Regions from separate parts of the Streptomyces sp. NBC_01428 genome, predicted to be linked through region 2. Evidence: riboswitches for the same ligand, from Rfam matches in the RefSeq annotation. Region 2 holds a riboswitch; the other holds the start of a gene.

Region 1 (7,950 bases), 1.5 Mb from region 2:
GTCGTGGGCGTTGTCGTGGCCCACGGCGAGCGCGCCCGGCGGTACGGCGTCGAGCTGGTCGGCGGTGAGGGCGGCGCGCGCTTCGAGGACCCGCCCCAGCAGCGCCACGGCGTCGGCCGGGCGCACCTCCGGATTGCGGGCGGTGGAGGTGGTGACCAGCTCGTCCAGCTCGTACGCCATCCCCGGTACCCGGGCCGACGGCGGCGGCACGTCCGCGTTGAGGTGCTGGTAGAAGACCTGGGCGGGGGAGTCCCCGGTGTGCGGCTTGGCGCCGGTGAGCATCTCGTGGAGGACGATCCCGCAGGCGTAGACGTCGACGCGGGGGTCGGCGGTGCCGTGCTCGATCTGCTCCGGTGCCAGGTACGAGACGGTGCCGAGGACGGCGCCCGTCGTGCTCGTCACCGTGTCGATCCCGCGCACCAGACCGAAGTCCGCGACCTTGACCCGGCCGTCGTCCCCTATCAGGACGTTCTCCGGCTTCATGTCGCGGTGCACGAACCCGGCGCGGTGCGCGGCGCCGAGCGCGGCGAGTACCGGTTCCAGGATGTCGAGCGCGGCCCTCGGCTGGAGCGCGCCGCGGTCGCGCAGCACGTCCCGCAGGGTGCAGCCGGCGATGTACTCCATCGCCAGGTAGACGTACGACCCGTCGGTCCCCTGGTCGAAGACCTGCACCACGTTGGGGTGCGCCAGCCGGGCCACCGACTTGGCCTCGCGGATGAACCGGTCGACGAACGAACCGTCCATGGCCAGCGCCGGGTGCATCACCTTGAGCGCGACCACGCGGTCGAGGCGGATGTCCAGGGCCCGGTAGACCGTGGCCATCCCGCCGACCGCGATGCGCGCGTCGACGCGGTAGCGGCCGTCGAGCACGTGTCCGACAAGGGGGTCCTGAAGGGTCGTATCCACGCAGGTGAGTCTACGAGCCACCACCGGCGGACCGCCCCGTTCGGCCGATACCGGGGCATGACTGCGACCGACCTGTGACGCGCACCGCGCGCACCGGGACCCCGCTCTCGCACAGGCGTCCGGCCCGCGCGTGTCCGCTCCGGCGGGCCCGTGACCCGCCGCGCCGAGGCACACATCACATGGTGCGCACCGGGCGGCGTCCCCGCCGAGGGAGCGGGTGCGCGCATGTCCCGGAGGTCAGAACGCGGGACGCTCCGGGTCCAGGGCCGCCATGCCGTCGGTGGGGGAGGACGCCGAGGCGAAGTGCCGGCGCGGGATGCGGCCGGCCCGCCGCGCCAGGCGTCCGCCCTCCACCGCGTGCCGCATGGCCTCGGCCATCAGCACCGGCTCCTGCGCGCGGGTCACCGCCGAGGCGAGCATCACCCCAGCGCAGCCCAGTTCCATCGCGAGCGCCGCGTCCGACGCCGTACCGGCCCCGGCGTCCAGGATCACCGGCACGCGCGCGTGCTCGACGATCAGCTGGAAGTTGTGCGGGTTGCGGATGCCGAGCCCCGACCCGATGGGCGAGCCGAGCGGCATGACCGCGGCGCAGCCGACGTCCTCCAGTTTGCGCGCGAGGACCGGGTCGTCGTTCGTGTACGGCAGCACGGTGAAGCCGTCGTCGACCAGCGTCTCCGCCGCGTCCAGCAGCTCCACCGGATCGGGCAGCAGGGTGCGCTCGTCGGCGATGACCTCCAGCTTGACCAGGTCGGTGCCGAGCGCCTCGCGCGCGAGGCGGGCCGTCAGGACGGCCTCGCCCGCGGTGTAGCAGCCGGCCGTGTTCGGCAGGACCCGGATGCCGAGGCGGTCGAGCACCGACAGGACCGAGCCGTGCACGGAGGCGTCCACGCGCCGCATCGCGACCGTCGTCAGCTCCGTGCCGGACGCCACGAGGGAGCGCTCCAGGACGTCGAGGCTGGGCGCCCCGCCGGTGCCCATGATCAGCCGGGAGCCGTAGGTCGTGCCCCCGAGGACGAAGGGGTCGTCGGCCATGGTTCAGCCTCCTTGTACGGCGGTGAGGACCTCGACGCGGTCGCCCTCGGCCAGCGCGGTGGACGACCACTGCCCGCGCGGGACGACGGTCTCGTTCAGGGCGGCCGCCACCCCCGACGGTGCCGGCGTGAGCGTCGCGACGAGGGTGTCGAGAGCGGTTCCGGCGGTGATCCGCCGCCGCTCTCCGTTGACGACGATGTTCATGCGGGCTGCTCCGTGAAGGCGGTGGCGGCGAAGCGCCGCGGGCTGAAGGGGCGGGCTTCGTCGGGGAGTTCGCCGGTGGTCAGGACGTGCGCCATGGCGTCACCGGTGACCGGCGTGAGGAGCACCCCGTTGCGGAAGTGCCCGGTGGCCAGCAGCAGCCCGTCCAGCGCGGTCGGGCCGAGCAGCGGCGCGTTGTCGGGGGAGCCGGGGCGCAGTCCCGCGCGGGTCTCGGTGAGCGGCAGCTCGGTGATCCCGGGCACCAGCTCGTGGGCGTCGCGCAGCAGCTCGTACACGCCGCCCGCCGTCACCGTGGTGTCCCAGCCGAGCTCCTCGCTGGTCGCGCCCACGACGAGTTCGCCGTTCTCGCGCGGCACCAGGTACAGGTGGCCGCCGCGCACCACGGCCCGCACGGTGCGGTTCAGGAACGGCGCGTACCGCTGCGGCACGGTCAGCCGCAGCACCTGCCCCTTCACCGGGCGCACCGGCGGCAGGACGTCGTCGGGGACACCGGCCAGCTGCCCGCTGAGACTGCCCCCGGCCAGCACCACCTGGCCGGCGCCGCGTTCGGTGCCGTCCGAGGTGACCACTCCGGCGGCCCGGTCACGGACGACCGTCAGACGTTCCGCCCAGGTCCGGTGGATGCTCACCCCGGCCCGCTCGCAGGCCGTGAGCAGGGCCGCCGCGAGGCGTCGCGGGTCGATCTGGTGGTCGCCGTCGACCCGCAGGCCGCCGCGCACCCCGGGGGCGAGCATCGGTTCGAGGCGACGGCACTCCCGGCCGGTCAGCCACTCCGAGTCGAGCCCCGAACGGCTCTGCAGCGCGTGCAGTTCCCGCAGGTGGGCGCGGTCGTCGGCGTCCAGCGCGACGGCCAGCGTGCCGCACCGGCGATAGCCCAGGTCCTGGCCGGTCGCCTCGGTGAGTTCGGCGGCGAAGTCCGGATAGCGGCGCGCGGAGGCGAGGTTGAGGCCGAGCAGGGTCTCCTCGCCGTAGTGCAGCTCGGTGACGGCCGCGAGCATCCCCGCCGCGACCTGAGCGGCCCCGCCACCCGGCTCGGGGTCGACGAGCGCGGTGGTGAACCCGCGCTGCGCGGCCCGCCAGGCCGTGACCAGACCGATGATCCCGCCCCCGATGACGAGGACGTCGGACGAACGTGCAGGCGACATGGGCGTCCAGCCCCTCCCTTCGCCGGCATGACCCGGATCAGGTTCGTACGGTCGGAGGCCGCCCAGCCTCCCTCTCAGCCCGTTGCGTACGGGCTCCCGCGAGTGCTTTACGGTGGCCACCCTAGCCCGCCCTCCCCCGACTCGGTAAGGGAGCCTCCGCCCATGGCACGCTCGCTCGACGGCCTCGTCCTCGCCCCGGTCGCCGACCAGGCACCGGGCCAGGTGGGCACCCGCACCCGCTTCGCCTACCGGGAGCAGGACGGCACGGTCTGGGCCGACTACACGGGCGGCGACGTCGTCCGCGGACACCTCGTCGGGACCCGCGAGGGCGACCGCCTCGACTTCCGCTACGTCCAGCTCAAGACCGACGGCACCACCTCGTCCGGGCACTGCGTGTCGCTGGTGACCGAACTGTCCGACGGCCGGGTGCGGCTGGTGGAGACCTGGGCCTGGGAGTCGCAGGCCGGGTCGGGCACCAGCGTCGTCGAAGAGGTCCCGGAGACGGCCGCTGTGCAGCAGATCACCGAGCACGTCCGCTGACTGACGAATTGTCAGGTGTCTATGGTGATCAGGTGAGCGAGCAGACGCAGGCGAAGGCGCAGGGGTCCCCCGCACGGCGGGTCGTCGTGGTGGGCGCGGGCATGGCCGGGGTGCAGACGGCGGTCGCCCTGCGCGAACAGGGCTTCACGGGAACCGTCACGCTGATCGGCGCGGAGCCCCATCAGCCGTACGACCGGCCACCGCTGTCCAAGGCCGTCCTGCTCGGCAAGGCCGAGGGCTCCGCCTTCGACGTCGACTTCGAGGCCCTCGACATCGACCTGCGGCTCGGCCTGGAGGCCCTCGGCGTGCGCGCCGGGGACCATGAACTCGACACGGCCGGCGGACCCGTCCCGTACGACGTCCTGGTCGTCGCCACCGGCGCCGAACCGATCCGGCTTCCCGGCGCCGAGGGCGTGCCGGGGGTGCATCTGCTGCGCACGCTGGACGACGCCGACCGGCTGCGGCCGGTCCTGCTCCAGCAGCACGACATCGTGGTCGTCGGCGCCGGCTGGATCGGCGCCGAGTTCGCCACCGCCGCCCGCGAGGCCGGCTGCGCGGTCACGGTCGTCGAGGCCGCCGACCGGCCGCTCGCCGCCGCGCTGCCCGCCGAGGTGGCCGCGCCGATGGCCGCCTGGTACGCGGACAGCGGCGCCACGCTGCGCACGCACACGCGCGTGGAGCGCGTCGAGCCCGGCGCCGTGGTCCTGGACGACGGTTCCCGGGTGCCGGCCGGCGCCGTGGTCGTCGGCATCGGGGCGCGGCCCGCGACCGGGTGGATCGCCGCCTCCGGCATCACGCTCGGCGCCGACCGGGAGATCCTCGCCGACGACCACCTGCGCACCTCGCTGCCGGACGTCTACGCCGTCGGGGACTGCGCCTCCTTCCCGTCGGGGCGCTACGAGGACCGCCTCCTCGTCCACCACTGGGACAACGCGCTCCAGGGACCCCGAACCGTCGCCGCGAACATCGTCGGCGAGACGCCCGCCGCCTACGACCCGGTGCCGTACTTCTGGTCCGAGCAGTTCGGCCGCTTCGTGCAGTACGTCGGCCACCACACCCCCGACGACACCCTGGTGTGGCGCGGCGACCCCTCGGGCACCGCCTGGTCGGTGTGCTGGCTCCGCGAGACACGCCTGGTCGCCCTCCTGGCGGTGGGCCGCCCGAGGGATCTCGCGCAGGGCCGCCGGCTCATCGAGGCGGGCGCCCGCATGGATCCGCTGCTGCTCGCGGACCCGTCGAGGCCGCTGAAGACCGCCACGGTCTAGGGCCGGGACACGGGCCGTCGCCCCAGGTCGGACGCCCTCGGCTTCCGACTGTCGGTCCGGGATGGCAGGCTTGTCCCGTGACCGAGATTGACGCAAAGATCGATGCTCTCGTCCCCGCCTGGCTCACCCTCCCCGACATCGCCGAACAGTTCGGCGTCGAGGTGACCCGCGTCCGGCAGCTGGTCAAGGACGGCCAGCTGATCGCCGTACGCCGTGGTGAGAACCGCGCGCTGCACGTCCCCGCCGCCTTCATCGACGTGGACGAGCAGAAGGTCGTCAAGGGCCTGTCCGGCACCCTGACGCTCCTGAGGGACGACGGCTTCTCCGACGAAGAGGCCCTCGAATGGCTCTTCACCCCCGACGCGACCCTGCCCGGTACCCCCGCGCAGGCTCTGAGCGAGAATCGCGGCACGGAGGTGAAGCGCCGCGCCCAGGCGCTCGCCGTCTGACCTGAAACGAGACAGTCCGGCGCGGGGAGAGCGCGGCGGCCCGGGACGAACCCGGCCGTCATGCCTCCCCGCGCACCGACCCCGGGGGATCCACGCATGCCCGCAGCAGCCGCCACTTCCGCCCGCGCCCGGCTCGCCGACGCCCGCGTCTACCTCTGCACCGACGCCCGCAGGCGCCAGGGAGACCTCGCCGACTTCCTCGACACGGTCCTCGCGAGCGGGGTCGACATCGTGCAGCTGCGCGACAAGGGCATGGAGGCCGCGGAGGAGCTGGAGCACCTCCGGATCCTCGCGGACGCGTGCGCCCGCCACGGCAAGCTCCTCGCGGTCAACGACCGGGCCGACGTGGCACACGCCGTCGGCGCCGACGTGCTGCACCTGGGCCAGGGCGACCTGCCGGTCCCCGCGGCCCGCGCCATCCTCGGCGACGAGGTGCTGATCGGCCGCTCCACGCACTCCGGCGCGGAGGCCGAGGCCGCCGCCGTCCAGGACGGCGTGGACTACTTCTGCACCGGCCCCTGCTGGCCCACCCCCACCAAGCCCGGCCGGCACGCACCCGGCCTCGACCTGGTCCGGCACACCGCCGCCCTCGGCACCGACCGCCCCTGGTTCGCGATCGGCGGCATCGACCTCGGCCGCCTCGACGAGGTGCTCGAAGCGGGCGCCCGCCGCGTCGTCGTCGTCCGTGCGATCACCGAGGCGGACGACCCGGGCGCCGCGGCGTCCGAGTTCGCGAAGCGGCTGCGCCAGGCATGACCCCGAGGGGCGGAGCCCCAGCGGCCCCGGGGTCGTCGCGGCCGGGAACGGACGCCCCCGCAGGCCGAGACCAGCCCCCTTGTCCGAGGGGTGGACAAGAAACCGGCAGATGGGACAAATGGCAGCGGTTCGGTTGGGGGAGAGGCACCCTCTGACTAACCTGCGAGTATGGCCCTCGGATCTGCTTCCACCAGGACTGATCGCGCACGCACCGTGCGCGACATGCTCGCGACCGGCAAACAGACATGCTCGTTCGAGTTCTCCGCGCCCAAGACCCCGAAGGGTGAGCGGAACCTGTGGAACGCCCTGCGACGGGTCGAGGCCGTGGCGCCCGACTTCGTCTCGGTGACCTACGGGGCAGGCGGCTCCACCCGGGCCGGCACGGTCAAGGAGACCGAGCAGATCGTGCTCGACACGACGCTCACCCCGGTCGCCCACCTGACCGCCGTCAACCACTCGGTCGCGGAACTGCGCAACATCATCGGGCAGTACGCGGACGCGGGCATCCGCAACATGCTGGCCGTGCGCGGCGACCCGCCGGGCGACCCCATGGGCGACTGGGTGCCGCACCCCAAAGGCCTGACCTACGCCGCCGAACTGGTGCGCCTCATCAAGGAGTCGGGCGATTTCTGCGTCGGGGTGGCGGCCTTCCCCGAGATGCACCCGCGCTCCACGGAATGGGACCTGGACGTCTCCCACTTCGTCGACAAGTGCCGCGCCGGCGCCGACTACGCGATCACCCAGATGTTCTTCCAGCCCGAGTCCTACCTGCGGCTGCGCGACCGCGTGGCCGAGGCCGGCTGCGACACCCCGGTCATCCCCGAGATCATGCCGGTGACGAGCGTGCGGATGCTGGAGCGGCTGCCGCAGCTCTCGAACGCCTCGCTCCCGGACGCCCTGAAAGAGCGCATCCTCACAGTCAAAGACGATCCGGCGGCTGTACGCTCCATTGGCATCGAGTTCGCGACGGAGTTCTGTGCGAGGCTGTTGGCCGAGGGAGTCCCCGGACTGCACTTCATCACGCTGAACAACTCCACGGCGACGCTGGAAATCTACGAGAATCTGGGCCTGCACCACCCACAGCAGGCCTAGACCGGTCGCACCCGCGTACGACAGACTGCGTGCGGCCACTGGGAGAGGGGCGTACATGGGCTTGACGGTCCTCTATCTTGCATTCGGCATCGTCGCGCTGTGGCTGCTCGGCGAGGTGCTGTTGCAGTACAAGGCGCGCCTGCGGTTCCGGCTGCTCGCCTTCGTCGGCTTCCTCGGTGTCGTCCTCGGCGTCCTGATGCACTCCGTCGTGGTCATCGGTCTGGGCGCGATCGCGTTCACCGTCGGCCAGACGTACGTGACGCTCTCCTTCCGCAAGGGCTTTGCCCAGGGCTGGGCCATCAACGGCCGCTCCGCGCAGGAGAAGCCCGCCAAGCCCAGCAAGCGTCGCCGCGGCGAGCCGGACCTCGCGGACCCGCCGCCGGAGGTCTCCGACCTCGAATCGACCGGTGGGCGGTCCTACGCCCACGAGGACCCGTACCCCGGCGAGGACGACGTCTTCACGCCCGCCCAGTCCGACCGGTTCATGCCCCCGGGTGCCGAGCCCACGGCCGCCGAGTCCACCGCGGTCTACGAGCCGCAGCC
Region 2 (7,950 bases):
GCGAGAGGTACGGGAGGGCCGGGGACGCGCCGGAAGCGAGTCAGCCGGCGGGCTGGAGCAGGTCCCAGCGATTGCCGTACAGGTCCTGGAAGACGGCCACCGACCCGTACGGCTCGTGGCGGGGTTCCTCCAGGAAGGTCACCCCGGCGGCGAGCATCCGGGCGTGGTCCCGGGCGAAGTCGTCGGTGTGCAGGAAGAAGCCGACGCGGCCGCCCGTCTGGTCGCCAACCCGGCCGCGCTGCGCCTCGTTCTTGGCGCGGGCCAGCAGCAGCCCGGTGCCTCCGGCGTCGGTCCCGGGTTCGACGACGACCCAGCGGGATCCGTCCGGCCGCGGGCTGTCCTCGGCCAGGCGGAAACCGAGGGCTTCGGTGTAGTGGCGGATCGCCTCGTCGTAGTCGTCGACGACGAGGGTGACCAGGGCGATGCGTCGCATGGGACCTCTCCAGGGTTATACGTAACACGTAGCGTACGGCATCCCGTCAAGCACACCGGAGCCCGGTTGCTGCGGACCACCCTTCTCCGGGACGCGGCGCGCCGCCCCGCGCCGGCCCTCCCGTGCGGGGCGGGGGCGGGTGGCGTGGACGCGCATGGCAGGGTGGTGATCGACTCGGGGCCGGTCCGCCGTGCCCCGCCCGACGCCGTCCCCCCACGGGAGTTGAGTGACATGTCCGAGCTGCCGCAGCCGACCGGATCCCCGGCCCACCAGAACGTGACGTTCCCCAGCGCGGGAGGCACCGCGCACGGTTACCTGGCGCTGCCCCCGTCGGGGAGCGGCCCGGGCGTGATCGTGATCCAGGAGTGGTGGGGTCTGACCGACCACATCGCCGACGTGACCGACCGGCTGGCGGCCGAGGGCTTCGTGGCGCTCGCCCCGGACCTGTACGGCGGCAACGTCGCGCACGACAGCGAGGAGGCGTTCCGGATGATGCAGGAGCTGCCCGTCGCACGCGGTGTGGAGCTGCTCTCCGGGGCGGTCGACCATCTGCTGGGACTGCCCGAGGTCACCTCGGACACCGTGGCCTCGGTGGGCTTCTGCATGGGCGGCGGCTTCGTCCTGCAACAGGCGGCGGCGGACCCCCGGGTGAGCGCGGCCGTGCCGTTCTACGGCGTGATCCAGGGCGAGTTGCCCGACTTCTCAGGCCTCACGGCGCGGATCCTCGGCCACTACGGCGAAGAGGACAACTCCATCCCCCTGGAGAACCTGGACCGGCTCCGCGAGGCGATCGAGGCCCAGTCGGGCATCGTCCCCGACCTGCGCGTCTACCCGGCCGGGCACGCCTTCTTCAACGACCGCCGGCCGAGCCACGACGCGAAGTCGGCGGAGCAGGCGTGGACGAGCACGCTGGCCTTCCTGCACGAGCGGCTGGGCTAACAGCCGGGACGGCGCCCCGCACCCCGAGCCGGGCCCCGCGCGAAGGCCCCCGCGCGGGTGCGGGCTCCGGACGTACTTCTCGGCGACATCCTTTCCGTGCACGGGAGTTACCTGACAGTAATCGCCGATGATTTGATGTGCGGCGCCACTCAAGCCCCCCTCACCCTCAGGGAGACCCAGTGCCGCACTTCTCACTGCGCCGTGCGCAGTGCGCAGCCACCCTCGTTCTGTCGCTGACCGCCGCGGGCCTCGCCGGGGCCTCGCCCGCGTCGGCGGCCGGGGCCCCGACGCCCTCGATGAAGGTGCTCACGTACAACGTCTTCCTCATGAGCAAGAACCTCTACCCCAACTGGGGCCAGGACCACCGGGCCGCCGAGATCCCGAAGACCTCGTTCTTCCGCGGGAACGACGTCGTGGTGCTGGAGGAGGCCTTCGACAACTCGGCGTCGGACGCGCTGAAGAGCGCGGCGGCTGCCGAGTACCCGTACCAGACCCCCGTGGTGGGCCGGAGCAGGAGCGGCTGGGACGCGACCGGCGGGGCGTACTCCGCCACGACGCCCGAGGACGGCGGGGTCACCGTGCTGAGCAAGTGGCCGGTGCTGCGCAAGGAGCAGTACGTCTACAAGGACGCGTGCGGCTCCGACTGGTGGTCCAACAAGGGCTTCGCCTATGTGGTGTTGAACGTGAACGGGACCAAGGTGCACGTGATCGGCACGCACGCGCAGTCGACGGACTCCGGATGCGCCGCGGGGGAGGCGGCGTCGATGCGCAGCCGCCAGTTCAAGGCGATCGACGCCTTCCTGGACGCCAAGAACATTCCGGCGGACGAACAGGTGCTGGTGGCGGGCGACATGAACGTCGACTCACGGAGTCCCGAGTACGCCTCGATGCTCGCGGACGCGGACCTGGTGGGCGCGGACGCGCGGACCGGCCACCCGTACTCCTTCGACACCCTGCAGAACTCGATCGCCCTCGACCGGTACCCGGACGACCCCCGCGAGGACCTGGACTACGTCCTCCACCGCACGGGGCACGCACGCCCCGCCGGATGGGCGAACGAGGTCGTCAAGGAGCAGTGCGCGCCCTGGACGGTGTCCAGTTGGGGCACCGACTCCACGTACACGAACCTCTCGGACCACAATCCCCTGAGGGCCTCCGCCGGCTGAGTCGACCGACTCCGCGAGCCTTCGGGCGCCGCCCCAGCGTCCTCGTCCCCGCGTCCGTGTGCGGGGGCGGGGACAGGAGCCCGGCCTCAGGCCTCGGCCTGCGACGCGTCGAGACGGGCGAGTTCCGCGTCCGTCAGGCGCAGCGCGCCCGCCGCGATGTTCTCGGCCAGGTGGTCCGGATTGCCCGTGCCGGGGATGGCGAGCACGTTCGGTCCCTGCCGGAGGGTCCAGGCGATGCGGATCTGTGCGGGGGTTGCGTCGTGCGCCGCGGCGACGGCGCGCACCTCGGCGTCCGTCGCGTCGGCCTTCCGGCCCAGCTCGCCGCCCTTGCCCGCGATGGCGTAGAACGGGACGAAGGCGATGCCGAGTTCGCCGCAGGCCCGCAGGAGGGCGTCGTTCTCCGGCGAGGTGCCGCCGAGTCCGTACCGGTTCTGCACGGACACCACGGGGGCGATGGCGCGGGCCTCGTCGAGGTGGGCGACGCCGACGTCGGAGATGCCGAGGTGTCGGATCATCCCGGCGTCGCGCAGTTCGGCGAGCGCCCCGAAGTGCTCGGCGATGGAGTCCTGTCGCATGCGGCGGAGGTACACCAGGTCCAGGTGGTCGCGGCCGAGCTGCCGCAGGTTCTCCTCGACGTGGGCGCGGAGTTGGTCGGGGCGGGCCGAGGTGCCCCACTCCCCCGCGTAGTCCCGGAAGGGCCCGACCTTGGTGGCGACGACCAGGTCGTCGGCGTACGGCGACAGCGCGCTGTTGATCAGCTCGTTCGCGGAGCGCAGCGAGGAGAAGTAGAAGGCGGCGGTGTCGATGTGGTTCACGCCCATGTCGACCGCCTGCCGCAGCACGGCGATCGAGCGGTCGCGGTCGCTCGGCGTCCCGTGGTGGAAGGCCGCGCTGCCCGTCAGTCGCATCGCGCCGAAGCCGATGCGGTGGACGGTGAGGTCGCCCAGTGTCCAGGTGCCCGCGGCGGACGCGGTGATCGTTTCTGCGGTCATCGCGGCAGTCTCGCACACGCCCTGGAGGGGCCCGTTCGGGAAGGGTTCACTGCTCAGGGCACACACGGCGGGGGCGGGCCGGTGCGGCTCCGGCCGACTCGGGCGGTGCCCGCCGGCGCCCGTACCCGCACGCACGCCCGGGACAGCGACGCCCCCGAAGTGGCCTCCGGTGGGCGCGAGTTCGGGTGACCCGGGTGACCCGGGTTCAGATGGTACCGGGCCTCAGGTGGTACCGGGGCGGGTGATTCGTGCGGCGAAGCCCGCGATGTCGGCGACCACGCGTTCCGGCTGTTCCCAGTGGACGGCGTGGCCCGTGTTCTCGTACGGGAGGAACTCGGCTCCGTGGACGGCGTCCAGGATGATCCGCTGGTCGTCGCGGGTCAGGAAGCGGTCCTGTTCGCCCCAGATGACGAGGGTGGGCACCAGGATGCCCGCGAGGGTCGCGCCGAGATCGGCGTCGAGGAGACCGCGCCCGGTCTCCTGCCAGACGTGGGCCGGGAGCTTGAGGCCCTCCTCGATCATCGTCTCGACGAATCCGCGGGCGAGCGGTGCCGCGGTCGCGCCGGTGACGAACTCCTCGACGAACGCGCGGGGCACGGGGTCCGCGAGCCCGTCCAGACTCTTGCGCCACGCGTCGGCCGCGGGGTGGTCCGCGAGGGTCCCGGGGACACCGAGCAGGACGAGTCCGGCGATACGGTCGGGATGGCTGCCGGCGACGATCCGCGCGGGTATGCCGCCGGTGGACGCCGCCACGAGTACGGCGCGCGGGATGTCGGCGGCGTCGAGGAAGGCCACCAGGTCGGCCGCGAAGTCGTCGGGAGTGTAGCCGTCGGCCGGGCGGCCGGCGTCGCCGTGGCCCCGCTGCGTGGGCGCGTACCCGTGCAAGGACGGCGGCAGCCGCCGCAGGAGGGGCTCGAAGGACCACCAGGAGTCGCCGAGACCGTGCACGAAGACGACGGGCGTACCGCTGGGGTACCCGGCTTCGGCGTACGGAAGGGTCAGTCCCTCGTTCACCTGCGCGGACTTCAGGGAGATCACGGTCACGGCGCGCTGCCTCCTTCCGCCCGGCCACCCGGGTCCGGGAACCCGGGAACGGAGAGCGGGCGGCGATCACCTCCGACAGTACCGACGGGAGGCGCCCGGCGCGCTGCGGGTGGCCCGACCGGGGGCCGGAGGAGCGGCGGGCGCGGGCACGGGCGGTTCCCGCGCCGCCCGGCCGTCGCGCGCGAGCGGGGCATCCGTCGGCCGGTCGCCCGGTGCTGTCCGCGCTGTCCGGGCTGTCGGGGTTGTCGGAGCTGTCGGGAACGGCGCCGGGGGAAGGAGCGCAGGTCCGCCATACACAGGAGCGCGGGGATGGGGTTAGTGTGTCCGTCGTACCGGACACGGGGTGCCCCGTCCGAGGGCTGAGATCACACCCGTCGAACCTGAACCAGTTCGTACTGGCGGAGGGATGTCTTTCATGCCATTGGCGCATGTTTCCGGCGGGCTGCCCGCCGACAGCCGGCCGGCCGTCTTCGACGGGTCGATGCCCGCGGCCCCCGGCGACCTGCGGGTGGAGGGACACGGCATCGAGCCGGTCCCCGAGAGCAACCGGTACGGCGGGCCCTGGCGCCTGTTCACCGTGTGGTTCGCCCCCAACCTGACGATGACGGGCGTGTTCACCGGCACCATCGGCATCGCGCTCGGTCTGGACTTCCGCACCGCCCTCGCGGCCGTCGTCCTCGGGACCGTGGTCGGGGCGCTGCCCACCGCCTACCTGAGCACCTGGGGCGGTCTCACCGGAACCGGTCAACTCCCGCTCGCACGGCTCGCGTTCGGCCGGGCGGTGGTGCTCCCCGGGCTGCTCCAGTGGCTGTCCTCGGTGGCCTGGGACGCGCTGATCGGGCTGTTCGGCGGGGACGCGCTGGCACGGTTGTGCGGCTGGCCGTTCTGGGTCGGCGTGCTCGTGATGATGGCGGCGCAGGGGGCTCTCGGTGTCCTCGGCTACGAGGCCATCCACCGCCTGCAGATCGTCATGACGTTCGTCCTCGCGGTCGCGTTCGCCGTGATCGCGTGGCGGATGCTGGACGGGGTCCATCCCGCCGCGACCGGCTCCGCGACCGGCGCGGACCACATGGGGGCGTTCGTGCTCACCAGCACCATCGCGCTCAGCCTGTCGCTGTCCTGGGCCCCGTACGCCAGTGACTTCAGCCGTTATCTGCCGCGCACCACCTCCCGGCCGCGGATGTTCTGGTGCACTCTGCTCGGACTCGTCGTGTCCTTCGTCGCCGTGCAGGCCCTCGGTCTGTGGGGCGCGTCCGTGCTGACCGACCAGACGGCCGCGGGTGTCGAGGAGTTGCTGGGCGGCGGGGTGGCGGGCGCGTTCGGGCTGCTCGCCGTCGCGCTGGCGGCGGTGTGCAGCAACGCGATGAACGACTACAGCGGTTCACTCGCCCTGCAGACCCTGGGGGTACGGATCCCGCGGCCGGTGGCGGCCGCGCTGGCAGCGGCGCTCGGGTTCCCGCTCGTGCTGTGGATGCACGCGGCGGACACCACCGCCCGCTTCCAGAACGTCCTGCTGTTCGTGGGCTACTGGATCCCCGGGTTCGTCGCGATCGTCGTCGTCGACTGGATCGCCCGGGCACGCGAGCGTGCCGGTGCCCCCGTCGACCTCGCCGTCGAGACCGCCCGCCGGTTCCCCGCGTGGCCGTCCCTGCTGGCCTTCGTCGCCGCGTTCGGCGCGGCCGTTCCGTTCATGGACACCGGCCTGTACGTGGGTCCGGTGGCCGACGCGCTGCACGGCGCCGACCTCTCCTACTACGTGGCCTTCCTCGTCGCCCTCGCCCTCTACACACCCCTGCGACTGCGCCGCCGCGCCTAGGGCGTGTCCAGAGGACCTCGGGCCGTCGAACCGGGTGTCCCGCAGGTCGTAGCGCTCCTTGCCGTACCCCGAGAGGAACCTCGTATGACCACGCCGCCCCGCGTTCTGACGATCGCCGGATCCGACTCCGGTGGAGGCGCCGGAATCCAGGCCGACCTGAAGACGATGCTGGCGCTCGGCGCCCACGGGATGAGTGTGCTCACGGCGGTGACCGCGCAGAACTCCGTCGGTGTGCAGGGGGCTTGGGAGTTGTCCGAGGACGCGGTGCGCGCCCAGTACCGCAGCGTCGTCGACGACATCGGCGTGCAGGCCGTCAAGACGGGCATGCTGTCGTCGCCCGGCCTCGTCACGACGGTGGCCGAACTCCTGGCGGACGTGGGAGTGCCGGTCGTCGTCGACCCGGTGAGTGTCTCCAAGCACGGGCACCGGCTGCTGGCCGACGACGCGCTCGACGCCGTACGGAACCGGCTGTTGCCGCGCGCGACGGTGGCCACCCCGAACCTCGACGAGGTGGCCCAGCTCACCGGTCTGAAGGTGACGGACGAGGAGGGTATGCGGCGGGCCGCCGACCGCCTCCTCGCGTACGGCCCGCGCTGGGTGCTGGTGAAGGGCGGTCATCTGCCGGGGGAGGCCGTCGACCTGCTCACCGACGGGACGGCGGAGCACTGGCTGCACGCGCCCCGCCACGACAACCGGCATACGCACGGCACCGGTTGCACCCTCGCGTCGGCCGTCGCGGTCGGCCTGGCCGAGGGTCTGGCGGTTCCGGACGCCGTGCGGCGGGCCAAGGACTACGTGACCGCGGCGATCGAGGCGGGATTCCCGCTCGGGTCGGGCATCGGACCGGTGGACCACGGATGGGCGCTGCGCGGGGACGCGTGACGGGCGTCCTCCGCGCGTGAGGCTCGCCGACCGGCCGCCGGTACCGGTCCTGACCCGGCCGGACGGCAGCGGCTCCGACGTGACGTGCGCCCCGGGCCGACGGTGAACACCCGCGTGCCTGGCGCGTGTTGGGCGCCCGTCGGGGGCGCTCGAACCCGGTCTCTTCCCCGCGCAGGGAGTGAGCCGGGCTCCCCCGCGCGCGACGGGTCGTCGGGCCGCACCCCCGTACCGGACTCTCGGCGTCCTGTACCGGCCGGGCCCCGCGGTGAACATCACGGCCCCCGCCGTGCGTACTGATCGGCACAGCGACAGTCGTCTGCTCGCCCGTCAGGTACGCGGGGACGCAGATCCGGATCCAAGGAGCACACCATGAAGGCGACCGCGCAGATCGGCGTCACAGGGCTCGCCGTGATGGGCCGCAACCTGGCCCGCAACTTCGCCCGGAACGGCTACACCGTCGCCGTCCACAACCGCACGCCCGCCCGGACCAAGGCGTTGATCGAGGAGTTCGGGCACGAGGGGGCCTTCGTGCCCGCCGAGTCGGCCGAGGAGTTCGTCGCGGCGCTGGAACGCCCCCGCCGCCTGATGATCATGGTGCAGGCGGGTGCGGCCACCGACGCCGTCATCGACGAGTTCGCGCCGCTCCTCGAGGACGGCGACATGATCATCGACGGCGGC

What was found. Region 2 has a riboswitch for thiamine pyrophosphate ahead of OG406_RS35600 (purine-cytosine permease family protein). Riboswitches for the same ligand answer to the same signal wherever they lie in the genome.
Region 1: linked by a shared signal. The riboswitch ahead of thiO (glycine oxidase ThiO) and the one ahead of OG406_RS35600 (purine-cytosine permease family protein) in region 2 are both predicted to bind thiamine pyrophosphate.

What each region holds. Positions count from the first base shown of each region.
Region 1 is NZ_CP109499.1:6,653,006-6,660,955, forward strand. It holds gene pknB (Stk1 family PASTA domain-containing Ser/Thr kinase) at 1-906, opposite strand, end outside; gene OG406_RS28775 (thiazole synthase) at 1,144-1,938, opposite strand; gene thiS (sulfur carrier protein ThiS) at 1,942-2,142, opposite strand; gene thiO (glycine oxidase ThiO) at 2,139-3,305, opposite strand; TPP riboswitch at 3,303-3,415, opposite strand; gene OG406_RS28790 (hypothetical protein) at 3,468-3,845, shown strand; gene OG406_RS28795 (NAD(P)/FAD-dependent oxidoreductase) at 3,878-5,110, shown strand; gene OG406_RS28800 (Rv2175c family DNA-binding protein) at 5,188-5,559, shown strand; gene thiE (thiamine phosphate synthase) at 5,656-6,315, shown strand; gene metF (methylenetetrahydrofolate reductase [NAD(P)H]) at 6,484-7,407, shown strand; gene OG406_RS28815 (SCO2102 family sporulation regulator) at 7,463-7,950, shown strand, end outside.
Region 2 is NZ_CP109499.1:8,165,385-8,173,334, reverse strand. It holds gene OG406_RS35625 (VOC family protein) at 41-433, opposite strand; gene OG406_RS35620 (dienelactone hydrolase family protein) at 665-1,372, shown strand; gene sph (sphingomyelin phosphodiesterase) at 1,552-2,538, shown strand; gene OG406_RS35610 (aldo/keto reductase) at 2,625-3,530, opposite strand; gene OG406_RS35605 (alpha/beta fold hydrolase) at 3,753-4,574, opposite strand; TPP riboswitch at 4,904-4,998, shown strand; gene OG406_RS35600 (purine-cytosine permease family protein) at 4,990-6,390, shown strand; gene thiD (bifunctional hydroxymethylpyrimidine kinase/phosphomethylpyrimidine kinase) at 6,475-7,272, shown strand; gene gndA (NADP-dependent phosphogluconate dehydrogenase) at 7,642-7,950, shown strand, end outside.